One region of the Pseudomonas sp. PB3P13 genome, then DNA from elsewhere that is predicted to be linked to it. Evidence: riboswitches for the same ligand, from Rfam matches in the RefSeq annotation. Region 1 holds a riboswitch; each other region holds the start of a gene.

What was found. A riboswitch is a leader RNA that binds a small molecule or an ion and turns the genes downstream of it on or off. The one in region 1 is predicted to bind cobalamin.
Region 2: it holds a riboswitch for cobalamin, as region 1 does, so the genes downstream of both, cobO (cob(I)yrinic acid a,c-diamide adenosyltransferase) here and ACYZT1_RS13315 (CbtB domain-containing protein) in region 1, are expected to answer to the same signal.
Region 3: it holds a riboswitch for cobalamin, as region 1 does, so the genes downstream of both, ACYZT1_RS15555 (ABC transporter substrate-binding protein) here and ACYZT1_RS13315 (CbtB domain-containing protein) in region 1, are expected to answer to the same signal.

The regions. Positions count from the first base shown of each region.
Region 1 covers NZ_CM142702.1:2,868,345-2,878,976, reverse strand. Annotated here, with positions in the region: gene ACYZT1_RS13330 (ATP-binding protein) at 1-992, opposite strand, end outside; gene ACYZT1_RS13335 (vWA domain-containing protein) at 1-12, opposite strand, end outside; gene cobN (cobaltochelatase subunit CobN) at 1,095-4,973, opposite strand; gene cobW (cobalamin biosynthesis protein CobW) at 4,977-6,038, opposite strand; cobalamin riboswitch at 6,137-6,350, opposite strand; cobalamin riboswitch at 6,619-6,844, shown strand; gene ACYZT1_RS13315 (CbtB domain-containing protein) at 6,964-7,158, shown strand; gene ACYZT1_RS13310 (CbtA family protein) at 7,170-7,874, shown strand; gene ACYZT1_RS13305 (cobalamin biosynthesis protein) at 7,871-8,284, shown strand; gene cobM (precorrin-4 C(11)-methyltransferase) at 8,364-9,110, shown strand; gene nfuA (Fe-S biogenesis protein NfuA) at 9,436-10,020, opposite strand; gene ACYZT1_RS13290 (acyltransferase family protein) at 10,078-10,632, opposite strand, start outside.
Region 2 covers NZ_CM142702.1:3,679,007-3,689,638, reverse strand. Annotated here, with positions in the region: gene ACYZT1_RS16985 (PQQ-dependent sugar dehydrogenase) at 91-1,404, opposite strand; gene ACYZT1_RS16980 (hypothetical protein) at 1,473-2,057, opposite strand; cobalamin riboswitch at 2,213-2,427, shown strand; gene cobO (cob(I)yrinic acid a,c-diamide adenosyltransferase) at 2,508-3,119, shown strand; gene ACYZT1_RS16970 (cobyrinate a,c-diamide synthase) at 3,116-4,498, shown strand; gene bluB (5,6-dimethylbenzimidazole synthase) at 4,495-5,145, shown strand; gene cbiB (adenosylcobinamide-phosphate synthase CbiB) at 5,142-6,050, shown strand; gene cobD (threonine-phosphate decarboxylase CobD) at 6,043-7,035, shown strand; gene ACYZT1_RS16950 (cobyric acid synthase) at 7,032-8,483, shown strand; gene cobU (bifunctional adenosylcobinamide kinase/adenosylcobinamide-phosphate guanylyltransferase) at 8,629-9,150, shown strand; gene cobT (nicotinate-nucleotide--dimethylbenzimidazole phosphoribosyltransferase) at 9,147-10,202, shown strand; gene cobC (alpha-ribazole phosphatase family protein) at 10,199-10,632, shown strand, end outside.
Region 3 covers NZ_CM142702.1:3,367,795-3,378,426, reverse strand. Annotated here, with positions in the region: gene ACYZT1_RS15580 (sugar phosphate isomerase/epimerase family protein) at 1-714, shown strand, start outside; gene ACYZT1_RS15575 (nucleoside permease) at 770-2,002, shown strand; gene ACYZT1_RS15570 (MFS transporter) at 2,316-3,992, shown strand; gene ACYZT1_RS15565 (ABC transporter ATP-binding protein) at 4,036-4,839, opposite strand; gene ACYZT1_RS15560 (FecCD family ABC transporter permease) at 4,836-5,852, opposite strand; gene ACYZT1_RS15555 (ABC transporter substrate-binding protein) at 5,849-6,865, opposite strand; cobalamin riboswitch at 6,985-7,178, opposite strand; partial or broken gene ACYZT1_RS15550 (chorismate mutase) at 7,242-7,361, opposite strand; gene ACYZT1_RS15545 (GlxA family transcriptional regulator) at 7,500-8,483, shown strand; gene ACYZT1_RS15540 (amidase) at 8,525-10,234, opposite strand; gene ACYZT1_RS15535 (DUF2188 domain-containing protein) at 10,464-10,632, shown strand, end outside.

The sequences.
Region 1 (10,632 bases):
TTTTTTGGCCAGCTCGGCACTCCACGGCGGGCACCGGTCGGCAATGCCTGCGCAGGCATTTCACCCCACTGACCCTCGCCCGCTTGCGGGCTGGAGGGCTGGGTCGACGGTGCCTGGCCTTGTTGCGTTGCGGGCGGCGATTGCTGGCGACGACGATGGCGCAAGGCAAACTCGGCAACAGCGTCGATGTCTTCTTCGGCAATGGCCTGTGCGCCCCGCCAAGCGGCGTGAGCACGGGCGGCGCGCAGCCAGACCAGATCGGCGCGCAAGCCATCGACACCTTCGGCAAAACAGCGCTCGGTAATGTGCGTTAACGCGGCGTCATCCAGGGGAATGCCGGGCAATGCCGTGCGAGCTTGCTGGCAACGTTCGCGCAGCGCTTGCTGCTCACCTTCCCATTGAGCACAGAAACGTTGTGGTTCGCTGTCGAAATCCAGTCGCCGTCGAATGATCCGACCACGCTCGGACGGTGCCACGTGGCCACCGAGTTCAACGTTCAGCCCGAAGCGGTCGAGCAACTGCGGACGCAATTCGCCCTCTTCCGGGTTCATGGTGCCGATCAGCACGAACTTCGCCGAGTGCCGATGGGAAATGCCGTCGCGCTCGATGACGTTGGTGCCGCTGGCGGCGACGTCGAGGAGCAGATCGACCAGGTGATCGGGCAGCAGATTGACTTCGTCGACGTAGAGCACGCCGCCGTCGGCCTTGGCCAGAACGCCGGGGGAAAATTGTGCGCGGCCCTCACTCAACGCGGCATCCAGGTCGAGGGTGCCAACCAGGCGCTCTTCGGTCGCCCCGAGGGGCAAGGTGACGAACTGGCCGCTGGCGAGCAGATCGGCGAGGCCTCGGGCCAGGGTCGATTTGGCCATGCCGCGCGGCCCTTCGATGAGCACGCCGCCGATCTTCGGATCGATAGCAGTCAGGTACAACGCGAGTTTCAGGTCGTCGGCGCCGACCACGGCGGAGAGCGGGAAATGCGGGGTATCGGACATTGTTAATTCTCAGTCAGGGTCGGTGGTGTCCAGAACACGCTGGCCCCTGTGGGAGCGGTGTCGTGTCAGCTGTGTTCTTCTCCCTAGGGAAACGTTGCCGTGTCAGCTGTCTTCTTCTATATCAAGCAGCAGGTTTTCCAGCGCCTCGCGGTACTCGCCCGGCTCCTGCCACATCCCCCGCTGCTGCGCTTCCAGCATCCGCTCGGTCATATCGCGCAGGGCGTGCGGATTGTGTTCACGGACAAAGTCCCGGGTCGCCGGGTCCAGCAGATACGCATCTGCGAGCAAGGCGTATTGATGATCATCGATCAACTGCGTGGTGGCGTCGAACGCGAACAAATTGTCGACGGTCGCCGCCAGTTCAAACGCGCCTTTGTAGCCGTGACGTTTCACCCCGTCGATCCATTTCGGGTTGGCCGCCCGGGAGCGGATCACCCGGTTCAGCTCTTCTTTCAAGGTGCGGATTTTCGGCAGGTCCGGTTGACTGTGATCACCGTGGTAACTGGCTGCCGCTTCCCCGCTGAGGCTTTCCACTGCCGCGAGCATGCCACCCTGAAACTGGTAATAGTCGTTGGAATCCAGCACGTCATGCTCGCGATTGTCCTGATTGTGCAGCACCGCTTGCACCTGACTCAGGCGCTGGGCGAACTGTTCGCGGGCGGCCGTGCCTTCGTCGCTGCCGCCATAAGCGTAGCCGCCCCAGTTCAGGTACACCTCGGCCAGATCCTCGCGGCTCTGCCACAGACGACCGTCGATAGCACCCTGCACGCCCGCACCATAAGCGCCGGGCTTGGCTCCAAAAATACGCCAGCCGGCCTGCCGCCTCGCAGCCTCGGTATCAAGGCCTGATTGCTGCAACGCTTCACGCTCGGCGCGAACCTTGGCCGCCAACGGATTAAGGTCGTCCGGTTCATCCAGCCCGGCGACGGCTTGCACCGCCGCATCGAACAGACGAATCAGATTGGCAAAGGCATCGCGAAAAAATCCGGAGACGCGCAACGTCACGTCCACCCGTGGCCGATCAAGGAGGCTCAGCGGCAGAATTTCGAAATCGTCGACGCGCTGACTGCCCGTCGCCCACACCGGACGCACGCCCATCAGCGCCATGGCCTGAGCGATGTCGTCGCCGCCGGTGCGCATCGTCGCCGTGCCCCACACCGACAAGCCGAGCTGACGCAGGTGATCACCGTGATCTTGCAAGTGTCGTTCGAGAATCAGGTTCGCCGACTGGAAACCGATGCGCCACGCTGTGGTGGTCGGCAGGTTGCGCACGTCCACCGAATAGAAATTGCGCCCGGTCGGCAGCACGTCCAGACGCCCGCGACTGGGCGCGCCGCTTGGCCCGGCCGGGACGAAGCGTCCGCTGAGAGCATCGAGCAGACCGTGCATTTCTGCGGGGCCGCAGGCGTCCAATCGCGGGGCGACGACTTCGCGGAGGTGGTCGAGGATTGCGTTGACCTCGGACCAATCACGTTCTTGTGGCAACAGGTTTTTGTGGTGAGGGGGCTTGCCCCCGTTGGGTCGCGAAGCGGCCCCAAGATCTGGGCCTGCTGCGCAGTCCAACGGGGGCAAGCCCCCTCGCCACAACGGCTCATTTTCTGGGAGATCAGTGTTGGCGATTAGCTCAGCCGCGAACAATTCCAAGCGTTCGCGGGTGTCCCCGGCGGTCCGCCACGGTTCATCGCTGATCGCTAACAGGGCTTCAGAACGCGGGCCTGACCACGGCTCGGCCAACGCACAATCCAGCGGATCAAATCCCAACTCGAAAGCATTGGCCAGTGCCCTCAGCAGACTCGACTGTGCGCCTCGGCCGTCGCCACGGGGAATTCGCAGCAACGCCAGCAAGGTATCAATGCGCAGACGCCCGCCCGGCGACTCGCCGAAAATGTGCAAGCCGTCGCGGATTTGCGACTCTTTCAAATCGCACAGATAAGTGTCGAGACGCGGCAGCCAGATGGCCGCATCGGCGTTGCTGTCGAGTCGCGCGTCCAGCTGCAATTCCCGGTCGATGTGCGTGTCGCGCACCAGCTGCAAAATGTCGCGCTGCAACTCGCGGGCGCGGCGCGGGTCGAGCAATTGCGCGTCGTAATATTCGTCTGCCAACAGTTCAAGATTACGCAACGGACCGTAGGTTTCGGCGCGGGTCAGCGGCGGCATCAGGTGATCGATGATCACCGCTTGCGTGCGGCGCTTGGCCTGTGCGCCCTCGCCCGGGTCATTGACGATAAACGGATAAACGTTCGGCATCGGCCCGAGCAACGCGTCCGGCCAGCAGTTGTGCGAAAGCCCGACGCCCTTGCCCGGCAGCCATTCCAGGTTGCCGTGTTTGCCGACATGGATCACCGCGTGGGCGCCGAAGGTGTGGCGCAGCCAGAAATAGAACGCCAGATAACCGTGCGGCGGCACCAGCTCGGGGTCGTGATACACCGCACTTGGGTCCACCTGATAACCCCGCGCCGGCTGAATACCGACAAAGGTCAGCCCCAGGCGCAAACCGGCGATCATCATGCGCCCGCCCCGGCACATCGGATCATTGCCCGGCGGCCCCCAGCGTTCGACCACGGCTTGGCGATTGACCGCCGGCAAGGCGTCAAACATCTGCTGGTATTCGTCCAGTGAGAGGCTTTGATGACAAGGACGCTGATCAAGGCTGTCGAGGTCATTACTGACGCCGCCGAGCAATTGCCGGATCAATGCAGTGCCGCTGTCTGGCAATTCGGCCGGCAGTGGATAACCTTGCTGATGCAACGCCCGCAGGATGTTCAGCGCCGCCGCCGGCGTATCGAGACCAACACCGTTGCCGATGCGCCCGTCGCGGGTCGGGTAATTGGCGAGGATCAACGCGATGCGTTTTTCAGCGTTGGGCACGCGCGCCAGATCAACCCAGCGCCGGGCCAGCTCTGCAACAAAATCCATGCGCTCGGGCTGGGCTCGATAGCACACCACATCCGACTGACTGCGCTCGCTGCGCCACGCCAGGTCCTTGAAGCTGATCGGACGGCTGATGATTCGTCCGTCCAGTTCCGGCAGCGCGATGTGCATCGCCAGGTCCCGAGGCCCGAGGCCCTGTTCGCTGGCACGCCAACCGGCTTCATTGTCCTGCGCGCAAATCGCCTGAATCACCGGAACATTACGGCGAAACGGCCGCAGGTGCGGTGCTTCCGGGCTGGATTGGGCAAATCCGGTGGTGTTGAGAATGACACTGGCGTCGACTTCATCGAGCCAGTCTTCGACCACTGTCAGGCAGCCGGATTCTTTCAGACTGGCGACGGCGATTGGCAATGGGTTCAGGCCGGCCGTTTGCAGACGCTGACAAAAAATATCGATGAACGCCGTGTTCGCCGCCTGCAAATGCGAGCGGTAAAACAACACGGCCGCCACCGCTTGATCGGGCCGCCATTGCGCTTGCCAGTCACTCAGGTTCGCCGGGCTTTTTTGCGGATGATAGATCGCGGTGCGCGGCAGGGTTTGTGGCTCGGCCCAAGCGTAATCGCGACCAAGCCAACTGCTCGCCAGGCAATGGAAGAAATCCAGAGCATTGGTCATGCCGCCCTGACGCAAGAACTGCCAGAGCCGATCGCGATCTGGCCCACTCACGGTGCTCAGGTCGCTGAGCTCCGGGTCCGGGCGATCATCGCCGGGCACCAGAATCAGCTGCACGCCGCGCGCGGCCAGCCCTACCAGTCGTTCGATGCCGTAGCGCCAGTAACCGATGCCGCCATGCAGGGAAATCAGAATGACCTTGGCGTGGCGCAGCACTTGATCGACATACAGATCGACTGACGCATGATTCTGCACCTGCATCGGATTGGCCAGGCGCACGCTCGGGTAATCATCGGGCAATTGCCGCGCCGCTTCCGCGAGCAACGCAAGGCTGGAGTCACCGCTGCACAGGATCACCAGTTCGGCGGGCGTCTGGCCAAGGTCGGCTATGTTGTCATCCGAGACAAAGCCGCCGGGTTGGGTCCTGAGCAGGTGCATGGCTTAAACGCTGAGCGCAGCGCGCAGTTGCGCTTCAAGCAAGGCGGCGTCGAGTTCCTGACCGATCAGCACCAGGCGCGTGGTGCGCACTTCGTCGGCGCCCCACTGGCGGTCGAAATGCTTGTCGAACCGCGTGCCCACGCCCTGAATCAGCAAGCGCATCGGTTTGTTCGCAATCGCCGCAAAGCCTTTCACGCGCAGGATGCCGTGTTTGACCACCAGTTGCGTCAGCGCATCCAGCAGCAGGCTTTCGTCGGCTTGCGGCAGTTCGATCGAGATGGAGTCGAAGGCGTCGTGATCGTGATCGTCTTCGCCTACATGGTGATGATCGTGATGGCTGTGGCGGCTGTCGATGTGCTCCTCAGAACCGGCGCCGAGGCCGATCAGTACGTCCAGTGGCACGCGGCCGCTGCTGGCTTCGATGACTTTGACGGCGGGCGGCAATTCTTCGGCAACTTCCAGGCGCACGCGGGCGAGGTCTTGAGGGCTGATCAGGTCGGCCTTGTTGAGGATGACCAGGTCGGCGCTCGCCAGTTGATCAGCGAACAATTCATGCAGCGGCGATTCGTGGTCCAGATTAGGGTCGAGTTTGCGCTGGGCATCGACTTGATCCGGGAACGCCGCGAAAGTACCGGCGGCCACGGCCGGGCTGTCGACCACGGTGATTACCGCGTCCACCGTGCAGGCGCTACGGATTTCCGGCCACTGGAACGCTTGCACCAAGGGTTTGGGCAGGGCCAGACCGGAGGTCTCGATGAGGATGTGGTCAAGGTCGCCGCGACGGGCGACCAGCTCCCGCATGACCGGGAAGAATTCTTCCTGAACGGTGCAGCACAGGCAGCCGTTGGCCAGTTCATAGACACGGCCGTTGGCTTCTTCTTCGGTGCAGCCGATGGAACATTGCTTGAGGATTTCGCCATCAATGCCCAGTTCGCCAAACTCGTTGACGATCACCGCAATGCGGCGGCCATGGGCGTTGTCGAGCATGTGCCGCAGCAAGGTGGTTTTGCCCGAGCCGAGGAAACCGGTGACGATGGTGACGGGAAGTTTGGCCAGTGTTTTCATCGGATGCCCTAACGCAAGGTGGCGGGCATACGGGACGACAATCGCAGCGACGCACGCGCGCGGAAGAGTTCGCCACCGGATCACCCCGCCCGGTTGTAGTGAGAATCTGTATCGAGGCAGGTCTCCTGGCTGACGGTGTGCCGGGCGTTGGGCCCAGCGTTCGCTGCGCCTTCCCGCGGATCCGTTGGACAGGACCTGCAGTGGCGTGGCAGCAAACAGCACCGTTCACAGTTGCGGGGGCAGCCGCGGCATTGACCGCGTTCCCTTCTTAGCTTCGGCAGCCGCCGAAGAACCTCGAACACGCAAGGCTACGCATGGTCTTGGGGCGGGTCAATGTTCGGGAGTGGTCGCCGACGATTGTGGTCAGGGGACTTGCCTGTATTGAAGGGCTTGCCTGTGATGAGGATTTTCCTGTGGCGAGGGGGCTTGCCCCCGTTCGGCGGCGAAGCCGTCGTCAGACCTGCTTGCGCGGTATGTCTGGAAGAATGATGGGGTCGCTTCGCAACCCAACGGGGGCAAGCCCCCTCGCCACAAAGATGAGAACCCATGCCAATTGACGCCCAACCCCCGCCCATGCTCTCCTACACGCCTAGTTACGGGTGCCCTTACAGGGTGAAACGGGAAACCGGTGAATCATGTGCTTTACTCAGAGCCATGTCAGTCCGGTGCTGCCCCCGCAACGGTAAGCGAGCGAAGCGTCAAATCCACTGTGCCGGATAGTCGGCATGGGAAGGTGATGCTTGCAGGTTCCGGTTGACGCCAAACCCCTCGTGAGCCCGGAGACCGGCCCGCAGCACACGGTGAGCATCACGCTCGCCGAATGACAAACCCGCGGTGGGCGGGCGCTGTTCGAGCCTCTGCGTGCCTGATTCGCGGGGTTTTTCATGCGCTCCATTCACCCGCTGACAGCCCAGAGGGATGCGCCATGTCGATCATCAGCAGCACCGGCAGCACTGCCGGGAAAAGCACCACCACAACCCTGACCCAACGCCTGGCCGCTGCCCTTTGCGCATCGATCCTTGGCATCTCTCTGGTGTATTTCGCCGGTTTCTCGCACATCCAGGCCGTGCACAACGCCGCCCACGATACCCGCCACAGCGCTGCCTTTCCGTGCCATTGAGACCTGCTGACATGATCAAGCGTATTGCGCAAACCGCAGGTTTTTCCGGACTGCTGGCGGCCCTGTTGCTGACTCTTCTGCAAAGTTTCTGGGTTTCGCCACTGATTACCCAGGCCGAGACGTACGAAAAATCCGAACCGGCTGCTGTTGAATTGCACGAACACACTGCCGGTGCTGCCGCACACACTCACGACGCCCAAGCCTGGGAACCGGAAGACGGCTGGCAGCGCGTGCTGTCCACCACCGGTGGCAACCTGGTGGTCGCTGTCGGTTTCGCGTTGATGCTCGCCGGTCTTTATACCCTGCGCGCGCCAACCCAAACCGCCCAGGGTCTGCTCTGGGGGCTGGCCGGTTATGCCACCTTCGTGCTCGCGCCGACCCTGGGCCTGCCACCGGAATTGCCGGGCACGGCCGCAGCCGATCTGGCCCAGCGCCAGGTCTGGTGGATCGGCACCGCTGCGTCCACGGCAGTTGGCATCGCGTTCATTGTGTTCAGCCGTCACTGGCTGATGAAAATCCTCGGCGTGGCGATCCTTGCCGTACCGCATGTGATCGGCGCGCCGCAGCCGGAGGTGCATTCGATGCTCGCCCCCAAAACGCTGGAAACGCAGTTTAAAATTGCATCACAACTCACCAATGTCGCGTTCTGGCTGGCCTTGGGCTTGATCAGCGCAGGGTTGTTCCGCCGCAACAGCGCGGGTCCGTACGACACATGACAAATGCCGGCGCGGCGCCGACATTAGTGGTCGGCCTGGGCTGCCAGCGCGGCTGCCCGCTCAGCACATTGCGGGCACTGCTGGATCAGGCCTTGCAAGCGCACCAGATCGGGCTTCATCAGATCAAGGCGTTGGCCACTATCGATTTGAAGCGTGAGGAAGCGGGCCTGATCGAACTGGCCGAGCAACTGGGGTTGCCCTTGATGTCTTTCAGTAGCGAACAGTTGGCCGGCTACCAACTGCAACTCAGTCACCGTTCACAGATCGCGTTCGAGCGTACTGGCTGCTACGGCGTAGCGGAAAGTGCAGCGCTCGCCTTGGCCGAACAGCTGACTCAGGCTCCGGCGAAGCTGCTGATTTGCCGGCAAAAATACGCACAAGCCACGCTCGCCCTGGCAGGCGCCGCTTAAAAAACCTGAAAATCCGCTTTTTGATCATGAGCGTTCTTCATCTGAAGCGCTGCCGCCCTCTTTTTGACAGGAACCGACGATGACCGTCTATTTCATTGGCGCAGGTCCCGGCGATCCGGAATTGATTACCGTCAAAGGCCAGCGGCTGATCCGAAGTTGCCCAGTGATCATTTACGCTGGCTCGCTGGTACCGGCGGCGGTACTCGAAGGTCATCAGGCTGAACAAGTGGTCAACAGCGCCGAGCTGCACCTGGAACAGATCATTGAGCTGATCAAGAGCGCGCATGCCCAAGGTCACAACGTCGCCCGCGTACACTCCGGCGATCCGGGTCTGTACGGCGCCATCGGCGAACAGATACGTTACTTGCGCGAGCTCGACATTCCGTTCGAGATCATTCCCGGCGTTACCGCCACCGCCGCGTGTGCGGCGCTGCTGGGGGCTGAGCTGACGCTGCCGGACGTGTCGCAAAGCGTGATTCTGACGCGGTACGCCGACAAGACGGCCATGCCGGCCGGTGAGGAGTTGGGCCGTCTGGCGCAGCATGGCGCGACCATGGCGATCCATCTGGGGATCAATCACCTTGATAAGATTCTGCTCGAATTGCTGCCGCACTATGGCGCGGACTGCCCCATCGCGGTGGTTCATCGGGCAACCTGGCCGGATCAGGATTGGGTGGTGGGAACCCTTGCCGACATTGCGGCAAAGGTAAAAGCCAAAGGGTTCCGCCGCACGGCGTTGATCCTGGTGGGTCGGGTGCTGGGCAGTGATCAGTTCAGCGAATCGTCGCTGTACCGCGTCGGGCATGCGCACCTTTTCAGGCCATAAGCAAAACACACCTTTGTGGTAAGACCGCTTCCTGTGGCGAGGGGGCTTGCCCCCGTTCGGCGGCGAAGCCGTCGCATGATCTGCTGGCGGGCATTGGCTGGCGAAAAGAATGGGGCTGCTTCGCAGCCCAACGGGGGCAAGCCCCCTCGCCACAGACGAGCCTCATTCCACAGTTAAGCCCCTCGCCACAGTTAAGCCCTCGCCACATGTAAGCTCACTTGCCAAAGTAAGCTCACTCGCCACAGCGGACCATGGGTAACCGGGCACCCATAAAAAAACGGCACTCACGGTTGCCGTTTTTTGGTTTCTGCAGCGAACACCTTATTCAGTAGTAGGCGTTTTCTTTCTGCGTATGGTCCGTCACATCGCGGACACCCTTCAATTCAGGAATGCGCTCGAGCAAGGTGCGCTCGATGCCTTCGCGAAGGGTAACGTCGGCCTGACCGCAGCCCTGGCAGCCACCGCCAAACTTCAGCACGGCGATGCCGTCTTCAACCACATCGATCAGGCTGACCTGACCGCCGTGGCTCGCGAGCCCCGGGTTGATTTCGGTTTGCAGGTAATAGTTGATACGCTCGTTGACCGGGCTGTCGGCGTTGACCATCGGTACTTTGGCGTTTGGCGCCTTGATGGTCAGCTGCCCCCCCATTCGGTCGGTGGCGTAGTCGACCACCGCGTCGTCCAGAAAGGCTTCGCTGAACGAATCGATGTAAGCGGTGAAGCTTTTCAGCCCCAGCGCGGTGTCTTCGGGTTTCTCTTCGCCCGGCTTGCAGTAGGCAATGCAGGTTTCGGCGTACTGGGTGCCAGGCTGGGTGATGAAAACGCGGATGCCGATGCCCGGGGTGTTCTGCTTGGAGAGCAGATCAGCCAGGTAATCGTGAGCGGCGTCGGTAATGGTAATAGCGGTCATGGAAACTCCTCGCAGGCTTGGGCGCAGTTTACGCCAATCATCGCGCGGGACAAAGTCCTAGTATTTTTGTCGGGAAAGCGCAAGCTCACTACGCTCAGAGGATTGGCCATCAACGCGGGATTTAAGCCACCGATAGCTGCTTTGTTCCACCCAGATATAACTGGCCCAGGACCCCACACCAATCGTCGCCACGCACACAGCGAACATCACGTAAGGATTCACCTCGTAACGCTGTGCGATGAATCCACCTGCGGACAGCACCAACACATGCATCAGGTACACCGAGTAGGAACAATCGCCCAACAGCTTGAACAAGCGACTGTGCTCGAAAAAACGCTCCAGCGACATGCAGGCCATCACCAGCACCGCGCTGGGCAATCCCCAGGTCACCAATCGCGGCTGCGGCGGCAGGTGATAAATCGCCAGCACTGCCACGCCAATGCTCAACAATGGCAGCCATAAACCAGGTTTGATCCAGCCGCGCCGGTAGATCATGCCGATGGCGATCCCCAGCAGGAACTCATAAACGATGTCCGAACGATAAAACTGACTGATCCAGCCGTAGCCTGTCCACGCCTGACATACCGCAAACAGCAGTGCCGCGACGATCAG
Region 2 (10,632 bases), 810 kb from region 1:
TGACGCCATCGCTGGCAGGCCAGCTCCCACAGTGAGTACAGCCTTTAGAATCCAGCTGCGACAGGGTTTTATGGTGTGGCGCAAACCAAGTTACTTAGCCGCCGACACCCGCCACACCTTGTTACCCACATCATCCGCGACCAGCAGCCCGCCCTGCTGATCAATCACTACGCCCACCGGCCGGCCCATGGCCTTTTCCTCGTCATTGAGGAAGCCCGTCAGCACATCGATCGGTTGTCCAGTCGGTTTACCCCCGCCGAACGGCACGAATATCACTTTGTAGCCACTGTGCGGCTTGCGGTTCCACGAGCCATGCTGGCCGATGAAAGCGCCTTCCTTGAACTGCGCCGGCAGCGAATTGCCTTCAGCAAACGTCAAACCCAGCGACGCCGTGTGCGGGCCAACCGCATAGTCCGGGGCGATCGCTTTGGCCACCAGGTCCGGATTTTGCGGTGTCACACGCACATCCACATGCTGGCCGTAATAGCTGTAAGGCCAGCCGTAGAATCCGCCGTCTTTCACCGAGGTGATGTAGTCCGGAACCAGGTCGCTGCCGATTTCGTCCCGTTCGTTGACCGCCGTCCACAATGCGCCGCTTTGTGGCTCCCACGCCAGGCCATTCGGGTTACGAATGCCCGAAGCGAAAATCCGATGGTTGCCCGTGGCGCGATCGACTTCCCAAATCGCCGCACGACCTTCCTCCTGATCCATGCCGTTCTCGCCGACGTTGCTGTTGGAGCCCACGGTCACGTACAACTTGCTGCCATCCTTGCTGGCGATGACATTCTTGGTCCAGTGATGATTCAGGGTGCCGCCCGGCAAGTCGACGACTTTGATTGGCTGCGACTTGATCGCCGTTTCGCCAGCCTGGTAATGGAACCGCAGCAAGCGATCCGTGTCCGCGACGTACAAGTCCGTACCGACCAGCGTCATGCCAAAAGGTGAATTGAGGTTTTCCAAAAACACCGTGTGGGTTTCGGCAACGCCATCGTGATCGGCATCGCGCAGCAGTGAGATTCGGTTGGGACTGGGCACGCCGGCACCGGCGCGTCCCATGACTTTCTCGGTGATCCAGCCCTTGATGCCTTTGCTGTCGTCAGGCTTGGGCGGTGCATTGGTTTCGGCCACCAGCACGTCACCGTTGGGCAGCACGTAGAGCCAGCGCGGGTGATCCAGGCCTTCGGCAAACGCCGCCACTTGTGTTCCGGCTGCCGGGACGGGCTTGGCACCTGCGGGCCAGCCGATCGCTGGAGCGATGTTCACCGTCGGTATCAACGTCTTGTTCGGTTCCGGCAATTTCGGTGACGGGCCAGTGCCGTCGGACACCTGCAAGGTAGAAGTTTCACCACAGGCCGCGAGCCCTCCGGCGAGTGCGATGACGAGAGCGAGCTGGGGCTTGCGCATGCTGATCTTCCCTATGAATGCAGTGACCTGATCAATAGAGAAGCGCAAACCCGCGATGGTTCAACCGATCAGCCTCGCGCTTCCTTGAGCAACAGCGCAATGCCGGGGTGATAGTTGCCGGCCTCGTTGTGCAACTTGCGGTAGGCGTAGGGGAAATACCAGGCGACGGCGCAGGTGTGTTCTTTTTGCAAATCGTCGAGCATGTCCTGGAGTTCTTCCGGGGTGGCGCTGTGCTGGGATTTTTGCGGTGCGACGAAAAGACAGCCGAGTTTCAGGTCGCTGGCGTAGCTGATTTTCCTTGCGTCGCTGGTGATATCGGCCAGTGCCTGCGTCAGGTTCAGGCTGTTGACCTTAGGCCAGCGTTGTGACGCTTGAAGGTAGGCGCGCTCTTCGCCCGTGGCGATCAGCAAGTCGGCGCGAGCGTTGCGCTCACCTTCTTCGTGCTGTTTACGGGTGGGTGTTTGCTGCAGCGTGACCATTTCCGCCATCCACGCAGCAGCTGAAAGCACGCTGAGGTTGGCTTTTTCGTCATGCCAGTACGGCGTGTCGTTATCGCCGCGCACGGCGTTGAAACGGTCGATGCAATCGAACCAGCGTTCGAGCGCCGGGCGCAGGAATTCCAGTTTTGGATTGCTGATGATCATGCCTTGCATGTGGCTCACCCTTGTTATTGTAATGGGGTAGATGTGGCTCTTTGATATCACTGCTTGAAGTGTGGCACAAGATCGGCGACAGCAGATGGGCCGGGGGCAGTTTTTTAGCCCGTTGCCTCCCGGCTTCAATTGACGCTCCACCCCCAACCCTCTAACCTTCGCCGCTTGTTTCAGGTGCTCTGTGGCCATGGCCGACGGAGTGAAACAGGGAAACCGGTGAGTGCGCTGCACAATCCCGGCGCTGCCCCCGCAACGGTAAATGAGTGAACACTGCGTCTTGAGCCACTGTGTCGAAACCGGCATGGGAAGGCGCGCAGTCTGGCAAACGCCGCTCATGAGCCCGGAGACCGGCCTGATTCATCCAGCGGCATCACGGTGGGCGATGCCAGGCTTTTTGCCGTCTATTCTTGTGCCTGCCCGCCGTTATCCAGTCTCAACGGAGAGCTCCCCATGACCGATTCCCCTGATCGTGACGAACGTCATCTGGCGCGCATGTTGCGCAAAAAAGCCGTGATCGACGAACGCATCGCCAACTCCCCGAACGAATGCGGCTTGCTGCTGGTATTGACCGGCAATGGCAAAGGCAAAAGCAGTTCGGCGTTCGGCATGCTCGCCCGGTCGATGGGTCACGGCATGCAATGCGGCGTGGTGCAGTTCATCAAGGGGCGCAACAGCACGGGCGAAGAATTGTTCTTTCGGCGCTTCCCGGAGCAGGTGCGGTTTCATGTGATGGGCGAGGGCTTCACCTGGGAAACCCAGGACCGCCAGCGTGACATCGCCGCTGCCGAAGCCGCGTGGGAAGTCTCTCGCCAACTGCTGCGCGATCCGTCGATTGGCCTGGTGGTGCTCGATGAATTGAACATCGCGCTGAAGCACGGTTACCTCGATCTCGATCAAGTCCTCAGCGACCTGCAAGCACGGCCGCCGATGCAGCACGTGGTGGTCACCGGTCGTGGCGCCAAACCGGAGATGATTGAACTGGCCGACACCGTGACCGAAATGGGCATGATCAAGCATGCTTTCCAGGCCGGGATCAAAGCGCAGAAGGGCGTCGAGCTGTGAATCAGCCACGTCATTGCCCGGCGGTACTGATTGCCGCGCCGGCCTCCGGTCAGGGCAAGACCACCGTCACCGCCGCGCTGGCCCGATTGCACCGTCATCAGGGGCGCAAGGTTCGCGTGTTCAAATGCGGCCCGGACTTTCTCGACCCGATGATTCTCGAACGTGCCAGCGGTGCGCCGGTGTATCAACTGGACCTGTGGATGGTCGGTGAGCAGGACAGTCGTCGGCTGTTGTGGGAAGCCGCCGCCGAAGCCGACCTGATTCTGATCGAAGGGGTCATGGGGCTGTTTGACGGTACGCCGTCCAGCGCCGACCTGGCGCGGCACTTCGGTGTGCCGGTACTCGCGGTTATTGACGGTACGGCTATGGCGCAGACATTCGGTGCCCTGGCGCTGGGCCTGGCGAAATATCAGCCGGACTTGCCGTTCGCCGGCGTCCTGGCCAATCGCGTCGGCACCCTGCGCCACGCGCAGTTGCTCGAAGGCAGCCTGACCGAAGGTTTGCGCTGGTACGGCGCGTTGTCCCGGGAGACAGGGATCGAATTGCCCAGTCGCCATCTCGGTCTGGTCCAGGCCAGCGAATTGAACGATCTGGATGCGCGCCTCGATGCGGCCGCCAACGCATTGGCCAGCAGTTGCGAAGTCGCGCTGCCACCGGCGGTGAAATTCGCTGCGCCAGACGTCATCGCTGTCGAGCCCTTACTGACCGGCGTGCGGATTGCGGTTGCGCATGACGAAGCGTTTGCATTCACCTACGGCGCGAGCCTGGATGTACTCCGGGCCATGGGCGCCCAGTTGCTGTTTTTCTCGCCGATCCGCGATGCGCATCTGCCCGAAGCGGACAGCCTCTATCTGCCCGGCGGTTATCCGGAATTGCACCACCTGGCGTTGTCGCAGAACACTCCGATGCTCGAAGCGATTCGCGCCCATCATGCGGCTGAGAAACCGTTGCTGGCCGAATGTGGCGGCATGCTCTACCTGCTCGATTCGCTGACCGATGTCGAAGGCACTCGGGCTGAATTGGTCGGGTTGCTGCGCGGCGATGCGGTGATGCAGAAACGCTTGGCGGCACTCGCGCTGCAAGCGGTTGAGCTGCCGGAAGGCGTGCTGCGTGGCCACACCTATCATCACTCGCTGACCACCACCGAACTTGAGCCGATCGCTCGCGGGCGGAGCCCCAATGGCGGGCGCGGGGCGGAAGCGGTGTATCGGCAGGGGCGGATGACGGCCTCTTACGTGCACTTCTATTTCCCGTCGAATCCTTCAGCGGTTGCCGCGTTGTTCGCGCCTGACCTTGAGGCGGCTGTCGCGCGCAAGCTCGCTTCCACAGGGGAGCACGGTTCCAATGTGGGAGCTGGCTTGCCAGCGATGGGGTCATGAGCGACAACGCCTTCACCGAGGCCGAGCGCGAGGCCGTCTATAAAGCCATTGCCGAACGGCGCGACATGCGCCACTTCATCGGCGGCACCGTCGAGCCGCAACTTCTGCAACGCCTGCTCGAAGCCGCTCATCAGGCACCGAGCGTCGGCCTGATGCAGCCGTGGCGGTTTATCCGCATCAGCGATAAAGCCTTGCGCGGCAGCATCCAGCAGTTGGTTGAAGAAGAACGCATCCGCACCGCTGAAGCCCTCGGCGAGCGCAGCGACGACTTCATGAAACTCAAAGTCGAAGGCATCAACGACTGCGCCGAAGTGCTGGTCGCTGCGCTGATGGACGATCGCGAGCGACACATCTTCGGCCGTCGCACTCTGCCGGAAATGGACATGGCGTCACTGTCCTGTGCGATCCAGAACCTGTGGCTGGCGTCTCGCGCCGAAGGGCTGGGCATGGGCTGGGTGTCCCTGTTCGAGCCGCAGGCACTGGCGGATCTGCTGGGCATGCCGGCCGGCGCCAAACCGCTGGCCGTGATCTGCCTGGGCCCGGTCAAGGAATTCTATCCGGCGCCGATGCTGGCACTTGAAGGCTGGGCGCAGGCGCGTCCGCTGAGCGACATGCTGTATGAAAATTATTGGGGAGTGAGGCAATGAGTGTGGCGTTATTGAGTGTCGCCGCGGTTGCGCTGGATGCGCTGCTGGGCGAACCGAAACGCTGGCATCCGCTGGTGGCGTTCGGCCGTTTTGCCGAGCGCATCGAGCGCCGTTTCAACGGTGAAGGCCGTGGCTGGCGCAGTCACGGCGTTACGGCGTGGGTGATGGCGGTGGTGCCGCTGACGTTGCTGGCGACGGCGTTTTCCTGGGCGCCTTACATCGGCTGGATGGTCGACATTGTGCTGCTGTACTGCGCCCTTGGCATGCGCAGCCTTGGTGAGCATGTCGAGCCGGTCGCCAAAGCGTTGCGCAGCGATGATCTGGATGAAGCGCGCGCGCGAGTCGGTTATCTGGTCAGCCGCCAGACCAGCGAACTGGATAAAACCGAAGTCGCCCGCGCCGCCACCGAGTCGGTCCTGGAAAATGGCAGCGATGCCGTGTTCGCCGCGCTGTTCTGGTTTGTCGTGGCCGGCGCACCCGGCGTGGTGCTGTATCGCCTGAGCAACACGCTCGACGCGATGTGGGGTTATCGCAACGAACGCTTCGAGCGTTTCGGCTGGGCGGCAGCGAAGATCGACGATGTGCTCAACTACATTCCTGCACGGCTAGTGGCATTGACCTACGCGCTGCTGGGCAAAACCCGACTCGCGCTGAAATGCTGGCGCACCCAGGCGCCTCAGTGGGACAGTCCGAACGCCGGTCCGGTGATGGCCGCCGGTGCTGGCGCGTTGGGTGTCGAGCTGGGCGGGGCGGCGATTTATCACGGTGAATTGCACCAGCGCCCGCAACTGGGCGAAGGCGCGCCGGCGGATGCCGATTCAATTGACCGTGGCTGGCAATTGGTCCAGCGCGGCGTATGGTTATGGCTGCTGATTCTCTGCGTCGGAGCTGAATTTTATGCTTGAACACGGTGGACGCTTGCGCAACGCCGCACTCGAATACGGCATCGCCGAAGCCGATTGGCTGGACCTGTCGAGCGGGCTCGCACCCTGGCCGTTTCCCGTCCCGGAAATTCCCTTGCGCGCCTGGGCACGCTTGCCGGAAATCGAGGACGGTCTGGAACAAGCCGCTTGTGAATATTACGGTGCCGCACACTTGCTGCCGGTGGCCGGTTCGCAAATGGCCATTCAGTTGCTGCCGCGTTTGCGCCGCATCGGCAAGGTCGGCGTGTTGTCGCCGTGCTACGCCGAGCATGCCGAAGCCTGGCGCCGCAGCGGCTATGTCGTGCGCGAAGTGCTTGAGCAGGAAGTCGACTTCTATATCGATAACCTCGACGTGCTGGTGGTGGTCAATCCGAACAATCCCACCGGCCTGAGCCTGCCCCTGAGCCGACTGCTCGACTGGCACGCGAAACTGGCGCAGCGCGGCGGCTGGCTGGTGGTCGACGAAGCGTTCATGGACAACACGCCGCAGTTGAGCCTGGCGCCGTTCGCCCATCAGGTCGGTCTAATCGTGCTGCGTTCCTTCGGCAAGTTTTTTGGTCTGGCCGGGGTGCGTCTGGGCTTCGTGCTGGCCGAACGCAAACTGCTCAGATTGCTCGCCGAACAGGTTGGGCCCTGGGCCGTCAGCGGACCCACCCGCGTCATCGGCCAGGCCTGTCTGCTGGACACTGACGGCCACGCCCGCCAACGCCAGCGCACCGAAGAAGCCAGCGAGCGTTTGGGGTTGCTGCTGGAACAATACGGTTTCGCAGCGCAGGGCGGTTGCGCGTTATTTCAGTGGGTGGTCACGGGCCGTGCCGAACAGTTGCATGGGTTCATGGCCCGGCGCGGCATTCTACTGCGGTTGTTCATCCACACCAGCAGCCTGCGTTTCGGTTTGCCCGCTGACGACAGCGAGTGGCAGCGCCTTGAGCAAGCATTCGTAGCTTTCAACAAGGAAACCCGATGACCACGTTGATGGTGCAGGGCACCACCTCCGATGCCGGCAAAAGCACGTTGGTGACGGCATTGTGTCGCTGGGTCACGCGCCAGGGTGTGCGTGTTGTGCCGTTCAAACCGCAGAACATGGCGCTCAACAGTGCCGTGACCGCAGACGGTGGCGAGATTGGTCGCGCGCAAGCGGTGCAGGCGCAGGCGGCTTTTTTGCCGCCGCACACCGACATGAATCCGGTGCTGCTCAAGCCCAACAGTGACACGGGCGCGCAAGTGATCATTCACGGTCGCGCGGTGACGACGATGAACGCGGTCGTTTATCACGACTACAAAACCATCGCCATGCAAGCGGTGCTGGCGTCCCATGAACGGCTGAGCGCGGCGTACCCGGTCGTCATGGTCGAAGGCGCAGGCTCGCCGGCCGAAATCAATCTGCGCGCCGGCGACATCGCCAACATGGGTTTTGCCGAGGCGGTGGATTGCCCGGTGGTGTTGATCGCCGACATCAATCGTGGCGGCGTTTTCGCTCATCTTGTCGGTACGTTGGAGCTGCTGTCGCCGAGCGAACAGGCGCGGGTCAAGGGGTTCATCATCAATCGTTTTCGCGGCGACATCGCGCTGCTGCAACCGGGGCTCGACTGGCTGCAAGCGCGCACCGGCAAACCGGTGATCGGCGTGTTGCCTTACGTGATGGACCTGCATCTGGAAGCCGAGGACGGCATCGATCAGCGCCAGACCGGCAAGGCTGAACACGTACTCAAAGTCGTGGTGCCGGTGCTGCCGCGGATCAGCAACCACACTGATTTCGATCCGCTGCGCCTGCACCCGCAAGTCGATCTGCAATTCGTCGGCCCCGGCCAGGCGATCCCGCCCGCCGACCTGATCATTTTGCCCGGCTCGAAAAGCGTGCGCAGCGACCTCGCTTTTTTGCGCGCCAACGGCTGGGAAACGGCCATCGCCCGTCACTTGCGCTACGGCGGAAAAGTGCTGGGCATCTGCGGCGGCCTGCAAATGCTTGGCGAGCAGGTGCACGACCCGCTGGGCCTTGAGGGTGCGCCGGGTTCCAGTGTCGGCTTGGGATTGCTGGCGTTCGAAACCCGGCTCGAGCAAGAGAAGCAGTTACGTAACGTGTGCGGGCGTCTGGCACTCGAACATGCGCCGGTCAGTGGCTATGAAATTCATGCCGGCGTTACCACAGGGCCGGCGCTGGAGAAGGCTGCGGTGCTGCTGGACGATGGTCGCTATGATGGCGCCCAAAGTGCCGATGGGCAGATTTTCGGCACCTACCTGCACGGGCTGTTCGAATCGCCGCAGGCGTGCAGCGCGCTGTTGCGCTGGGCCGGGTTGCAGGACGTGCAGGATGTCGATTACCACGGGTTGCGCGAGCGCGATATCGAGCGATTGGCGGATCTGGTCGAGCAGCATCTGGATACCGAATTGTTGCGAGCGCTGTGTGGGATGTGAGGTGTTTTTCAGGATGCCATCGCCAGCAGGCTGGCTCCCACAAATTTGCCGTTGAATTGAATTGTGTGACCGGCGCAAAACCTGTGGGAGCCAGCCTGCTGGCGATGAGGCGTTTACAGTCTCCGAAGATTTCGAGGAATAAACCATGCTCCAACTGATCCTCGGCGGCGCCCGCTCCGGCAAAAGCCGCCTGGCGGAAAAGCTCGCCACCGACACCCGGCTCAAGGTCACCTACATCGCCACCAGCCAACCCTTGGACGGCGAAATGAACGAGCGCATCGGTCATCATCGTGCCCGTCGCCCGGCCGAATGGTCGCTGTTCGAAGAACCCGTTGAACTGGCCCGCGTCCTGCGCGAAAACGCCGGCGCTGATCGTTGCCTGCTGATCGATTGCCTGACGTTGTGGCTGACCAATCTGCTGATGCTCGATAACGCCGAACGGCTGATTGCCGAGCGCGATGCCTTGCTGGACTGCCTGGCATCACTGCCGGGTGAAATCATTTTTGTCAGCAACGAAACCGGCATGGGCGTCGTGCCGCTGGGTGAGCTGACCCGCCGCTACGTCGATGAGGCCGGTTGGCTGCATCAAGCCCTGGCCGAACGCTGCCAGCGCGTTGTCCTGACCGTCGCCGGTCTGCCCCTGACTCTCAAAGGAACTGCTTTATGACTCAATCCTGGTGGCTGACCCCGTGCAAGCCGATCAACACTGCCGTCGTCGAGCAGGCCCTGGCGCGCCAGCAACAGTTGACCAAACCCGCCGGCTCGCTCGGCCGTCTTGAAACGGTAGCGGTGCAATTGGCCGGGTTGCAGGGCCAGGTGAAACCCAGCGTCGATCAGCTGTGGATTGCCCTATTTGCCGGTGATCACGGCGTGGTCGCCGAAGGCGTGTCGGCATTCCCGCAGGAAGTGACCGGGCAAATGCTGCACAACTTTGTCAGCGGCGGCGCGGCTATCAGCGTGTTGGCGCGTCAGCTTGGCGCGTCGCTGGAAGTAATTGACCTGGGTACCGTCGACCCGGCGCTGAACCTGGCGGGCGTGCGTCACCTCAACATCGGCCCCGGCACCGCCAATTTCGTTCAGCGTCCGGCAATGACGGTCGCTCAGGGCGAGCTTGCGTTGCGTGCCGGACGCGACAGCGTTTTGCGCGCAGCAGCGGCGGGCAGCCAGTTGTTCATCGGTGGCGAGATGGGCATCGGCAATACCACCGCGGCGAGCGCGCTGGCCTGCGCGTTGCTGGAGTGCCCGGTGGTGCATCTGGCGGGGCCGGGCACGGGGCTGAACGCGGCGGGCGTCAGCCATAAAGCACAAGTCATCGAACGCGCATTATCGTTGCACGGCGCTGAGCGCGGCGATGCCTTGCAGACGCTGTTCAACCTCGGCGGTTTTGAAATTGCCGCGTTGGTGGGCGCGTATCTGGCCTGTGCGCAGCAAGGCGTTGCAGTGCTGGTGGACGGTTTCATCTGCAGCGTCGCCGCATTGGTCGCGGTGCGCTTGAATCCCGAATGTCGCGCGTGGCTGCTGTTTGGACATTGCGGTGCCGAGCCGGGCCATCGTCATGTTCTCGAAACCCTGGGCGCCGAACCGTTGCTCGATCTGGGCCTGCGTCTGGGCGAGGGCAGCGGCGCCGCGCTTGCCGTGCCGCTGCTGCGACTGGCGTGCGATCTGCACGGTCAAATGGCAACGTTCGCCGAAGCGGCCGTCGCGGATCGCCCCGCATGACCTTGCGCCTGGACCTCTTGCGCCACGGCGAAACCGAGCTGGGCGGTGGCCTGCGTGGCAGTCTCGATGACGAACTGACTGACACGGGCTGGGCGCAAATGCGCGCTGCGGTGCTTGCGCAAGGCCCTTGGGATCGCCTGATCAGCTCGCCGTTGCAACGTTGTGCGCGCTTCGCTGCAGAGCTGGGCGCGCAGTTGGGTGTACCGGTGCGGCTGGAAAAAGATCTGCAAGAGCTGCACTTCGGCGCATGGGAAGGGCAGAGCGCGGCAGCGTTGATGGAGACAGATGCCCAAGCGCTGGGCTTGTTCTGGGCGAATCCGTATTCATTCACGCCCCCGCAAGGTGAGCGGGTCGAGGATTTTTCCGCCCGCGTGCTGGCCGCCATTGAGCGTTTGCACGCTGCCTGCTCGGGAGAGCGAGTTCTGCTGAT
Region 3 (10,632 bases), 500 kb from region 1:
ATCGACCAGTTGAAACTGGCGGCGCGTGCCAGTCAACGCCTGGGATTGCACGCCCACGCAACGTTTTCCGGGGCGCTGCTCTGGCCTTACCTGTACCCGTGGCCACAGCGGCCGAGCGGTCTGGTCGAACAAGGTTTTGCAGAACTGGCCAAGCGCTGGCTGCCGATTCTCGACTGCTTCGAAGAGGCGGGCGTTGACCTGTGCTATGAAATTCACCCCGGCGAAGACTTGCATGACGGTGCCTCGTTCGAGCGTTTTCTAGAGGCGGTCAATCACCACCCACGCGCCGCGATCCTGTACGACCCGAGCCATCTGCTGCTGCAGCAAATGGACTACCTGGGCTTTATTGATCGCTACCACGAGCGGATCCGCATGTTCCACGTCAAGGATGCCGAGTTCCGCCCCGACGCGCGTTCCGGTGTGTATGGCGGTTATCAGGGGTGGGTCGATCGGCCGGGTCGATTCCGCTCGCTGGGCGATGGCCAGATCGACTTCAAATCCATCTTCAGCAAACTCACCCAATACGACTTCGCCGGTTGGGCGGTGCTGGAATGGGAGTGCTGCCTGAAGGATTCCGCGCAGGGCGCTGTGCAAGGAGCCGCGTTCATCGAGCAGCACATGATCAACAAGACGCAAAAAGCCTTCGACGACTTTGTCAGCGTGCAGTCCGACGAAGGTTTCAATCGACGCTTGCTGGGATTGCCTGACGCCTGACGGGCGCAGCAATCAATATTCCCCCACAACAAAAACAAAAAGACGGTGACCCGTTATGACCACAATGACCGCGCGACTGAGCGTCATGATGTTTCTGCAGTTCTTCATCTGGGGCGGCTGGTTTGTCACCCTGGGGACCTTCCTCGCCAGCAATCTGGGCGCCACTGGCGGGCAGATCGGCATGGCGTTTTCGACCCAGTCGTGGGGCGCGATCATCGCGCCGTTCGTGATCGGCCTGATCGCGGACCGTTTTTTCAATGCCGAGCGAATCCTCGCCGTGCTGCATCTGGTGGGCGCGGTGCTGCTGTATCAACTGTACAAATCACCGGACTTCAGCACCTTTTATCCGTTCGTGCTGGCTTACATGATGGTTTACATGCCGACTCTGGCGCTGGTGAACTCGGTCGCGTTCCGCCAGATGAGCGACCCGGCGGCGCAGTTTTCGCGCATTCGTGTGTGGGGCACCATCGGCTGGATCGTGGCTGGCGTGGTGATCAGTTTTGTCTTCGCCTGGGATTCGCAAGCGGCGATTTCCTCGGGCGGGTTGCGCAACACCTTTTTGATGTCGGCGATTGCCTCGCTGATGTTGGGCCTCTACAGCTTCACTTTGCCGCGCACGGCGCCGTTGCAGCCCGGGACCGGCAGCGGCGGCCTCAAGCAGATGCTCGGCCTGGACGCCTTGGGTCTGCTCAAGGACCGCAGCTACCTGGTGTTTTTCATTGCTTCGATTCTGATCTGCATTCCGCTGGCGTTCTATTACCAGAACGCCAACCCGTTTCTGGCGGAAATCGGTGTGACTAACCCAACGGCGAAGATGGCCATCGGGCAAGTCTCCGAAGTGCTGTTCATGCTGTTGCTGCCACTGTTCATCCATCGTTTCGGGATCAAGCTTGCGTTGCTGGTGGGCATGCTGGCGTGGGCGCTGCGCTATGTGCTGTTCGCCTTCGGCAACAACGGGGACCTGGCGTTCATGCTGTTCACTGGCATTGCGCTGCATGGCATCTGCTACGACTTCTTCTTCGTTTCGGGGCAGATTTACACCGACGCCAAAGCCTCGGAGCGCTTCAGAAGTTCTGCTCAAGGGCTGATTACCCTGGCGACATACGGCCTGGGCATGCTGATCGGTTTCTGGGTAGCCGGGCAGGTGACTGACCATTACGCGATGACCGAGGGCCATGACTGGAAAAGCATCTGGCTGTTTCCGGCAGGCTTTGCCCTGGCTATCTTTTTCTGTTTCGGCCTGGCTTTCAAGGGGCGCGAGGCGAGGGCGGTGCAGTCGAGCGTTTGAGTCGTCGGTAAAGTAAGCGTCGCCCGCCGTGAGTGGAATCCGCGCAAACGCGACGCAAAACCGGGGCTGACAGCGCAATCGTCAGGAAAATTGCCCGATTTCCAGACGATGGCCCCAATTTGCCCCTGATGGCGAGTGGATATCTGGCAGAACATGATTATGCTTGCTTCAAAGGTCTTGCAGCGATGCAAGGCCTTTTGCCTGTTTCCATGCTTCGTGCACACCGTAATCCGATGACATCAGCCCTGGGGCCTGGGTGCGGCAAATGGTAGTGAGGTACTCCGGCCTACAACAAGAAAGACGGAGATGACCCATGGCCGCAATCGACAACACTTCCGCGGGCAGCACGCCCAAACACACGATCACCAAAGAGGAGCGCAAGGTCATCTTTGCCTCGTCTTTGGGCACGGTGTTCGAGTGGTACGACTTTTACCTCTACGGTTCCCTCGCGGCGATCATCGCCAAACACTTCTTTGCCGGCGTCAACGAGACAACCGCGTTCATCTTTGCGCTGCTCGCGTTCGCCGCAGGCTTTGCGGTGCGTCCTTTTGGCGCCATTGTGTTCGGCCGGCTGGGCGACATGATCGGGCGCAAGCACACCTTCCTCATCACTATTGTGATCATGGGCGTCTCCACCGCCATCGTCGGTTTTCTACCGGGGTACGCAACGATAGGTGTGGCGGCACCGATCATCCTGATCACCCTGCGCTTGCTGCAGGGCCTGGCGCTCGGTGGAGAATATGGCGGCGCGGCGACGTATGTGGCCGAGCATGCACCCAAGGGCCGACGCGGCTTTTTCACCTCGTGGATTCAGACCACCGCGACCCTGGGTCTGTTCATGTCGCTGCTGGTGATCCTCGCCTGCCGCACCATTCTGGGCACTGAAGCCTTCGAGGCGTGGGGCTGGCGGATACCGTTCCTGCTGTCGATCCTGTTGCTGATCATCTCGGTCTATATCCGTCTGCAACTGAGCGAGTCGCCGGTGTTTCTGAAAATGAAGGCCGAAGGCAAGTCGTCCAAGGCACCGCTGACGGAATCGTTCGCCCGCTGGGACAACCTGAAAATCGTCATCATGGCGTTGCTCGGCGGCACCGCTGGCCAGGCAGTCGTGTGGTACACCGGGCAGTTTTACGCGCTGTTCTTCCTCCTGCAAACCCTGAAGATAGACGCGCAAACGGCCAACCTGCTGATCGCCGGCTCGTTGCTGATCGGTACGCCGTTCTTCGTGATTTTCGGCAGCCTGTCAGACCGTATCGGGCGCAAAGGCATCATCATGGCCGGCTGCATCCTGGCGGCGCTGACTTACTTCCCGATCTTCCATGCGCTGACCCAGTACGGTAACCCTGACGTGTTCGCTGCGCAGGCGAAGAACCCGGTGACGGTGATCGCCGACCCCAACCAGTGTTCGTTCCAGTTTGACCCGGTGGGCAAGGCCAAATTCACCAGCTCCTGCGACCTCGCCAAAACGCAACTGGCCAGGAAGGCCATCCCTTACAAGAACGAGGAAGCGCCGGCGGGCACGGTCGCGCAAGTGCGGATTGGCGACAAGGTGGTCTCCAGCTTCGAAGGCACCGACATGCCGGGCGCCGACTTCAAAGCCCGCAACGACGCCTTTGTCGCTACTCTCGGTGGCGCGCTCAAAGAGGCCGGGTACCCGGAGAAAGCCGACCCGGCGAAGACCAACTACCCGATGGTGCTGTTGCTGCTGACCATCCTCGTGATCTACGTGACCATGGTCTACGGGCCGATCGCGGCCTGGCTCGTGGAGCTGTTCCCGGCGCGTATTCGCTACACCTCGATGTCGCTGCCGTACCACATTGGCAACGGCTGGTTCGGCGGATTCCTGCCGACGGTGGCGTTCGCAATGGTCGCCGCCACGGGTGATATCTACTACGGCTTGTGGTACCCGATTGTGATCGCGTTGATGACGGCGGTGCTCGGGATCTTCTTCCTGCCGGAAACCAAGGACCGGGACATCAATCACTCCTGAGATGAGTGCCTGCCTTCTCCCGCGAGGGGGAGGGCAGCGCTGTTCACTTCAACACCGGCTTCAGGCCGGCCATCCGCAGAATCCGCGCGCCGTCGAACGGGTCGAGCAGGTAGTGCGCCTGCACGCCAAAGGTTTCGCGCAAACGCTGCGGCGTCAGCACGTCCAGTGGCTGGCCCAGGGCGACCAGACGCCCGCGTTCCAGCACCGCCAGACGATCGCAACTCAACGCCTGATTCAGGTCATGCAAGGCAATCAGCGTGGTCACCGGTAACGACTGCACGACGTGCAGAATTGCCAGTTGATGCTGGATATCCAGGTGATTGGTCGGCTCGTCGAGCAGCAGAATCTGCGGACGCTGGGCCAGCGCGCGGGCGATGTGCACGCGTTGACGCTCGCCACCGGACAAGCTATGCCAGGTGCGTCTTTCGAGGTGAGCCGCATCGACATCGCGCAGCGCCTGCCGAACGATGGCGTCATCCTCGCTCGACCACGGGCGCAAGGCTGATAACCAGGGTGTTCGACCGAGGGCGACGGCGTCGAATACGCTGATGGCGTCCAGCGTATCCGCCTGTTGCTCGACGACTGCGAGGGTTTGCGCAATCGCTCGCCGCGCCACTGTTTTCAAGGCCTGGCCATTGAGGTAGATGGCGCCCCGTCCGGGTGCGCGCACACCGGCCAGCAATTTCAGCAGTGTGGATTTTCCCGAGCCATTGGGCCCGACGATTCCCAGGGTTTCGCCACGCCGCACATCCAGGTGGATGTCTTGCAGCAAGCGGGCATCGCGCACATTAAAGCCCAGGCCTTCGCACCGCAGCACTGTGTCGACAACAGGCTGGACGGCGTTCATCGGGCATTTCTCCGGCCGACCAGGATCACGGCAAACACCGGTGCGCCGACCAGCGCCGTGATAACGCCAACCGGGATGACCTGACCTTTGATCAGCGTGCGCGACAGGATGTCGGCGGCAATCAGAAACACCGCACCGCCCAGCGCACTGGCCGGCAGCAGACGGGCGTGCCGGGTGCCCAGCAACAGCCGCGCTGCGTGGGGAATGACCAGCCCGACGAACCCGATGGAACCGACAATCGAGACCATCACCGCCGTCACCAGCGCCGCGCAACTGATCAACAGAAACTGCACCGGGCGCACCGCAATGCCCAGCGAAGCCGCCGAGTCGGCGCCGAAGGTGAACGCGTCCAGTGCACGGCGGTGCCACAGGCAAATCAGAAAACCGATCAGCGCCACCGGCACCGCCAGCCACACCGATGGCCAACGCACGCCGCTGAGATTGCCCAATAACCAGAACATGATGCCGCGGGCCTGTTCGGAACTGGCCGATTTGGTGATCAGAAAAGCGGTCAGTGCATTGAACAATTGCGAGCCGGCGATACCCGCCAAAATAATCTGCCCGGTCCGTCCCGGCGCACCACTGGCCCGCGCCAGCAACACCACCACCGCGAATGCCGCCACCGCGCCGGCAAACGCGCCAACCGACAGCGAAACCAGCCCGGCACCCAAACCGGACAGCGCCACCAACACCGCCCCCGTCGAGGCGCCGGCGGAAATACCGAGCAGGTATGGATCGGCCAAGGGGTTGCGCAGCAACGATTGCAAAATCACCCCGCAGGTTGCCAGCCCGGCGCCGCAGGCAGCGGCGACCAGGGCGCGGGTCAGGCGGTAGTTCCAGACGATGCCTTCATCGATCGGGTCGAGCACGTAGCCGGCGGCCCACAGTTTGTTCGCGAGCACCTGAAACACCACGCCCGGTTCAATGACGGTTTCACCAATGGCCACGCCGGCAATAACGGCCGTCAGTAAGGTCAGCGCCGCGAGGGCTGTGCGAATCAGCATAGCGGTCATTGCCCCAGGTTGTAGCCGTGGATGGCCGTCGCCAGGGTTTCCAGACCGTCGAACAGGCGCACGCTGGCCTGCATGGCCATCGCATCGAGAATGATGATGCGGTTGTTTTTCACCGCGTCCATGTTGCGGGTCACTGGATCGCTGCGCAGGAATTCGAGTTTTTTCAGGTGGTCGTCGGCAGGGAAGCGACGGCGGTCCATCCGCGCGATCACCAGAAAGGTCGGGTTAGCCTTGGCAATGGTTTCCCAGCCCACCGTCGGCCATTCTTCGTCGGACGTCACCACGTTGCGCACACCCAGGGTGTTGAGCATGAACTCGGGAATGCCCTTGTGGCCGGCGACGTAAGGGTCGATGTCGAGGCTGGCGCTGGAGAACCAGAACAGGGCGCTGGTGTGGCGCAAATCCTTGTTCTGCGCGGCGGTCGCCACCGACTTTGCCAAGCTGGCCTTGAGCCCGGCGACCAGTTGCTGACCGCGCGCCTGCACGTCAAACACCTGAGCCAGCTGGTTGATGCTTTTGTAGAGGCTGTCGACCCGGAACGCTTCGAGCCGCGTGCCGTCGGCGCCGACCAGATTGTCCTTGGCTTCGCAATCGGAAGGCATCAGGTAGGTCGCAATGTTCATCTCATGAAACTGCTCACGGGTGCCGACCGCGCCTTGTGGCCCGACCATCCATTCCAGCTCCACGGCAACCAGTTGCGGTCGCTTGCCGATCACTGCCTCGAAGCTCGGCTCGTTATCGGCCAGACGTTCGATGCCCTCGTTGACGGGTTGATATCGGGCCAACACATTGTTGAACCACAGCGACGTACCGACCACCTTGTCACTCAGGCCCAGGGCGTAGAGCATTTCGGTGCCGGCCTGGCCGATGGTCACGGCGCGGCTTGGCGCCTGGGTAAAGGTCAGCGTGCTGCCGCAGTTTTCAACCGTCAGGGGATACTGAGTCGGGGCTGCATGGGCGAGGGTGGAAAATCCCAAGGCAGTGACGAGGGTGGCAAGGCGCGACAGCCGCATGACGCAATCTCCGGTGACCGTACAGGGAGCAGGGTACGGACTGGAAACACATCGTTGATCGCTGCCGTTGTAGCTCAAACACCGGGCGCAAGGATGTCCTTCCCGGACACCCCGCCGGTTAGTGATTTGCTTGGCCGGCAGGTTTCCTGACTGATGCGTCGTCGCCTGGCTCCAGCCTTCCCGGGAATCATCCCAGTGGCAGTTCAGGAGCAGGCTCGGCATCTACAGTTGCGGGGGCAGTTCCGTTTGATGCCTGGCAAGGCACCTCGGATTCCCTATTAATCCCGTTGGGGAACCGGCAGCAGGCATGGTAGTCGATCAAGCGCCGCAATGGTCCGGAATTTTCTGGTGGTGGCACGATATCGAAGGCATGGCGTCAGCGGCCGATGGTGCACAGCTCGCCGGACGCACGGATCAGTGCCTGACCGTGCAACTGATCCTTGATCAGCGCCGCCCGGGTCTTGCCCAGCCAGTGCGGACAATCCGGGTCATTGCGGGCGTCATGAACCAGGATTGATATATTTGTCGGAGATCTACGGTTAGCATGGCGTTTCAGCCGCGTGCCTGAAGCCAGGTCCGTCAATGTAGCCGAGTGAGTCGCACCTTGATTGAAAGACGTCAATTTAGCGGTGGCATGAAGGGCAAAAACCTCCGCTATCTGAATGAACATTCTGCCGAGCCGGGCCGCATGACCCGGACCGGGTTCCTGCTGCTGGAGCATTTCTCGCTGCCCGCATTCACTCAGGCGCTGGACACCATTGTCACGGCCAATCTGCTGCGCCCGGGGCTGTTCTCATCACGCACCTTCGGCCTGCATGACCGGGAGGTCATCAGCGACCTCGGTCTGGTGATCCGCCCCGACGGGCGCGTCGATACGGCTGCGATCCATGCATTGGATCTGCTGGTGATCTGCGGCGGCTACCGAACCGAACTGAACGCGAGCGACGAGCTCAATCAGTTGATACGTGCGGCCGCCGAACAGGGCGTGATCCTGGCGGGCCTGTGGAACGGCGCGTGGTTTCTCGGCAGCGCGGGTGTACTCGATGGCTATCGCTGTGCGATTCATCCCGAGCATCGTCCGGCACTGGCGGAAATTTCCAGATCCACGCACGTGACCAGCGAACCTTATGTGATCGACCGGGACCGGTTAACCGCATCCAGCCCTTCGGGGGCTTTCCACATGGCGCTCGACTGGATCAAAGGCTTGCACGACAAGGCGCTGGTCGAAGGAATCGAGGATATTCTCGCGTTTGAGGAATCGCGTTATCGGCGCATCAAACCGACGGAAAATGTGTGCGTCAGTGCACCGCTGCGTGAAGTGGTGAAGCTGATGGACGCCAACCTTGAAGAGCCGCTGGAGCTGGAGCAACTTGCGGTGTACGCCGGCCGTTCACGTCGCCAGCTGGAGCGCTTGTTCAAGGAACAACTGGGCACCACGCCGCAGCGCTATTACATGGAGCTGCGCATCACCGAGGCGCGACGTTTGCTGCAGCACACGGACCTGTCCCAGGTGGACGTGCTGGTGGCCTGCGGCTTTGTGTCGCCCAGCCACTTCAGCAAATGCTACAGCGCCTATTTTGGTTATCGACCGTCCAGGGAAAAACGCCTGGTCAAGTAGCCCTGCGCAATCGGGACTGAAGACTCCAGTCCCGATTTTTTTCAACGGTCTGACAGCGGCGGGGTGCGCGGCGGGATCAGGCGTTTGGTGCCTGTCGATTCAAACGCCGAGGCGAAGCGCAACAGGTTGGAGTCGTCGTAGGCGCGCCCGGCGAATGTCAGCCCGACCGGCATGCCGATGTCCGCCATCACCCCCATTGGCACCGTCACTGTCGGCACGCCGAGATGACGGATGGCGAGGTTGCCGTTGGCGACCCATACACCGTTACTCCAGGCGATGTCGGCCGACGCCGGCTCGATATCGGCGTTCGCCGGTGCCACGTCCGCCACTGTCGGGAACAGCACCGCATCCAGATCCAGTTTGTCCATCCAGTCTTCAAGGTCGATGCGACGGGTTTGCTCGAGCCCGCGCAAGCCGTCCGCCACCGTGCTGATTTCATTCCACGGCGTGATGCCGCGTTCGGCCATGCGCACGTATTCGTCCATGCCGGCGACCAGGTCGCCTTCCCGGTTGGGCAGGGTGCCGGGATCGTGGGGGAAAATCAGCGGGCCGTCGACGTCCACCAGGCGGTTAAGCTGGGGATCACCGTTGGCTTGCAGGAAATCGTCGAAGGCCCAGGCAGTCAGGTCCCACAACTCATGGTGCAGAAATTCCTTGGACACAAGGCCCCGGGTGAACACCGTCGGTGCGCCCGGACGATCGCCTTCGCAATTGGAGACCAGCGGGAAGTCGACGTCGATTACTTCCGCGCCGGCGGCTTCGAGTGCCTGTCGGGCCTCTTGCCAGAGTGCGATCACCGAAGGCCGGGTGTTGATGCGCTGGCCCGTAGGCCCGCCGATACCCGGGGCCTGCGCGGTGCCTGCTTCGGGGTCTGCGTTGATGTACATCCGGGGAATGCCGAAACGTTTTCCGGCCAATGCGGCGCAATCGGCCGCCAGCTGCGGATAAGCAGCGGGGCGCACCGAGGCGACGCTCGGAATCGGCACCCAGGGTTGCAAGCGCCACAAATCGCCGCGGGTGTCGGGGTCTTCCGCCACCACCACGTCGAGCACCTCCAGCAGGTCGGCCATGGTTCTGGCGAACGGTACAACCACGTCCATCGTTGGCGTCAACGGCCAGTTGCCGCGCACCGAGATCACCCCGCGTGACGGCGTATAGGCGCACAAGCCATTGTTCGACGCCGGCCCGCGACCGCTCGACCAGGTTTCTTCGGCCAGGCCAAATGCAGCGAAACTGGCCGCTGTCGCCGTGCCTGCACCATTGGAGGACCCCGACGCAAAGGGCGCGGTGAGGTAGTCACCGTTATACGGGCTCTCCGCCCGGCCATAGACGCCACGTTGCATGCCGCCGTTAGCCATTGGCGGCATGTTGGTCTTGCCCAGGCAGATTGCCCCGGCGCCGCGCAGCCGTTCGATGGTAAACGCGTCGCGATGTGCAACCAGCTTGACGAAGGCCGGGCTGCCCGACGCAGCGGTCAGCCCTTTCACCAGGTAGCTGTCCTTGGCCGTGTAAGGAATACCATCGAGCGGGCCGAGTGTTTCGCCCTTGGCCCTGCGTGCGTCGGATGCGCGCGCCTCTTCCAGCGCCTGAGGGTTTTGGACCACGACTGCGTTCAGCGCAGTGGCAGTGGTCGGCCCGTCGTAGGCATTGATCCGATCGAGATAGGCCTGGACCAGCTCTACCGCCGTGGTGCGGCCGGTTTCGAGCGCCGCCCGCAGCTCGGCAATGGAAACTTCGGTAACCTCAATCATGCGTCGACCCCTGTGTTTTGTTGACGGAAGGGGCATTGCTGTAGTTGGAACAGGTGTTCATATCGGTTCTCGTTGCACTGAAATACACGACAGGGAGTGGGCTGTAGCCTGAGGCGTTCTATTTAACACCAAGGCAGGGTCAACGCCCGACCACTTTTTAAACTCATGGCGAAGGCCGCGGTCAACAGCTCACCACATCGGTAATGCGCTCGATGCGCGAGGAGATCGAATGGACAGCTACCACATCACTAAAACCGACAATGGTTGGTCCTTGAAGAAGGCAGGCGCGGAACGGGCCTCGAAGACGGCGTCGACCAAGGCAGAGATCATCAAACTGGCTCGCGACTTCTTCGACGGCAAAACCGCGTCACTGAAGATTCATCGCGAAGACGGCACCA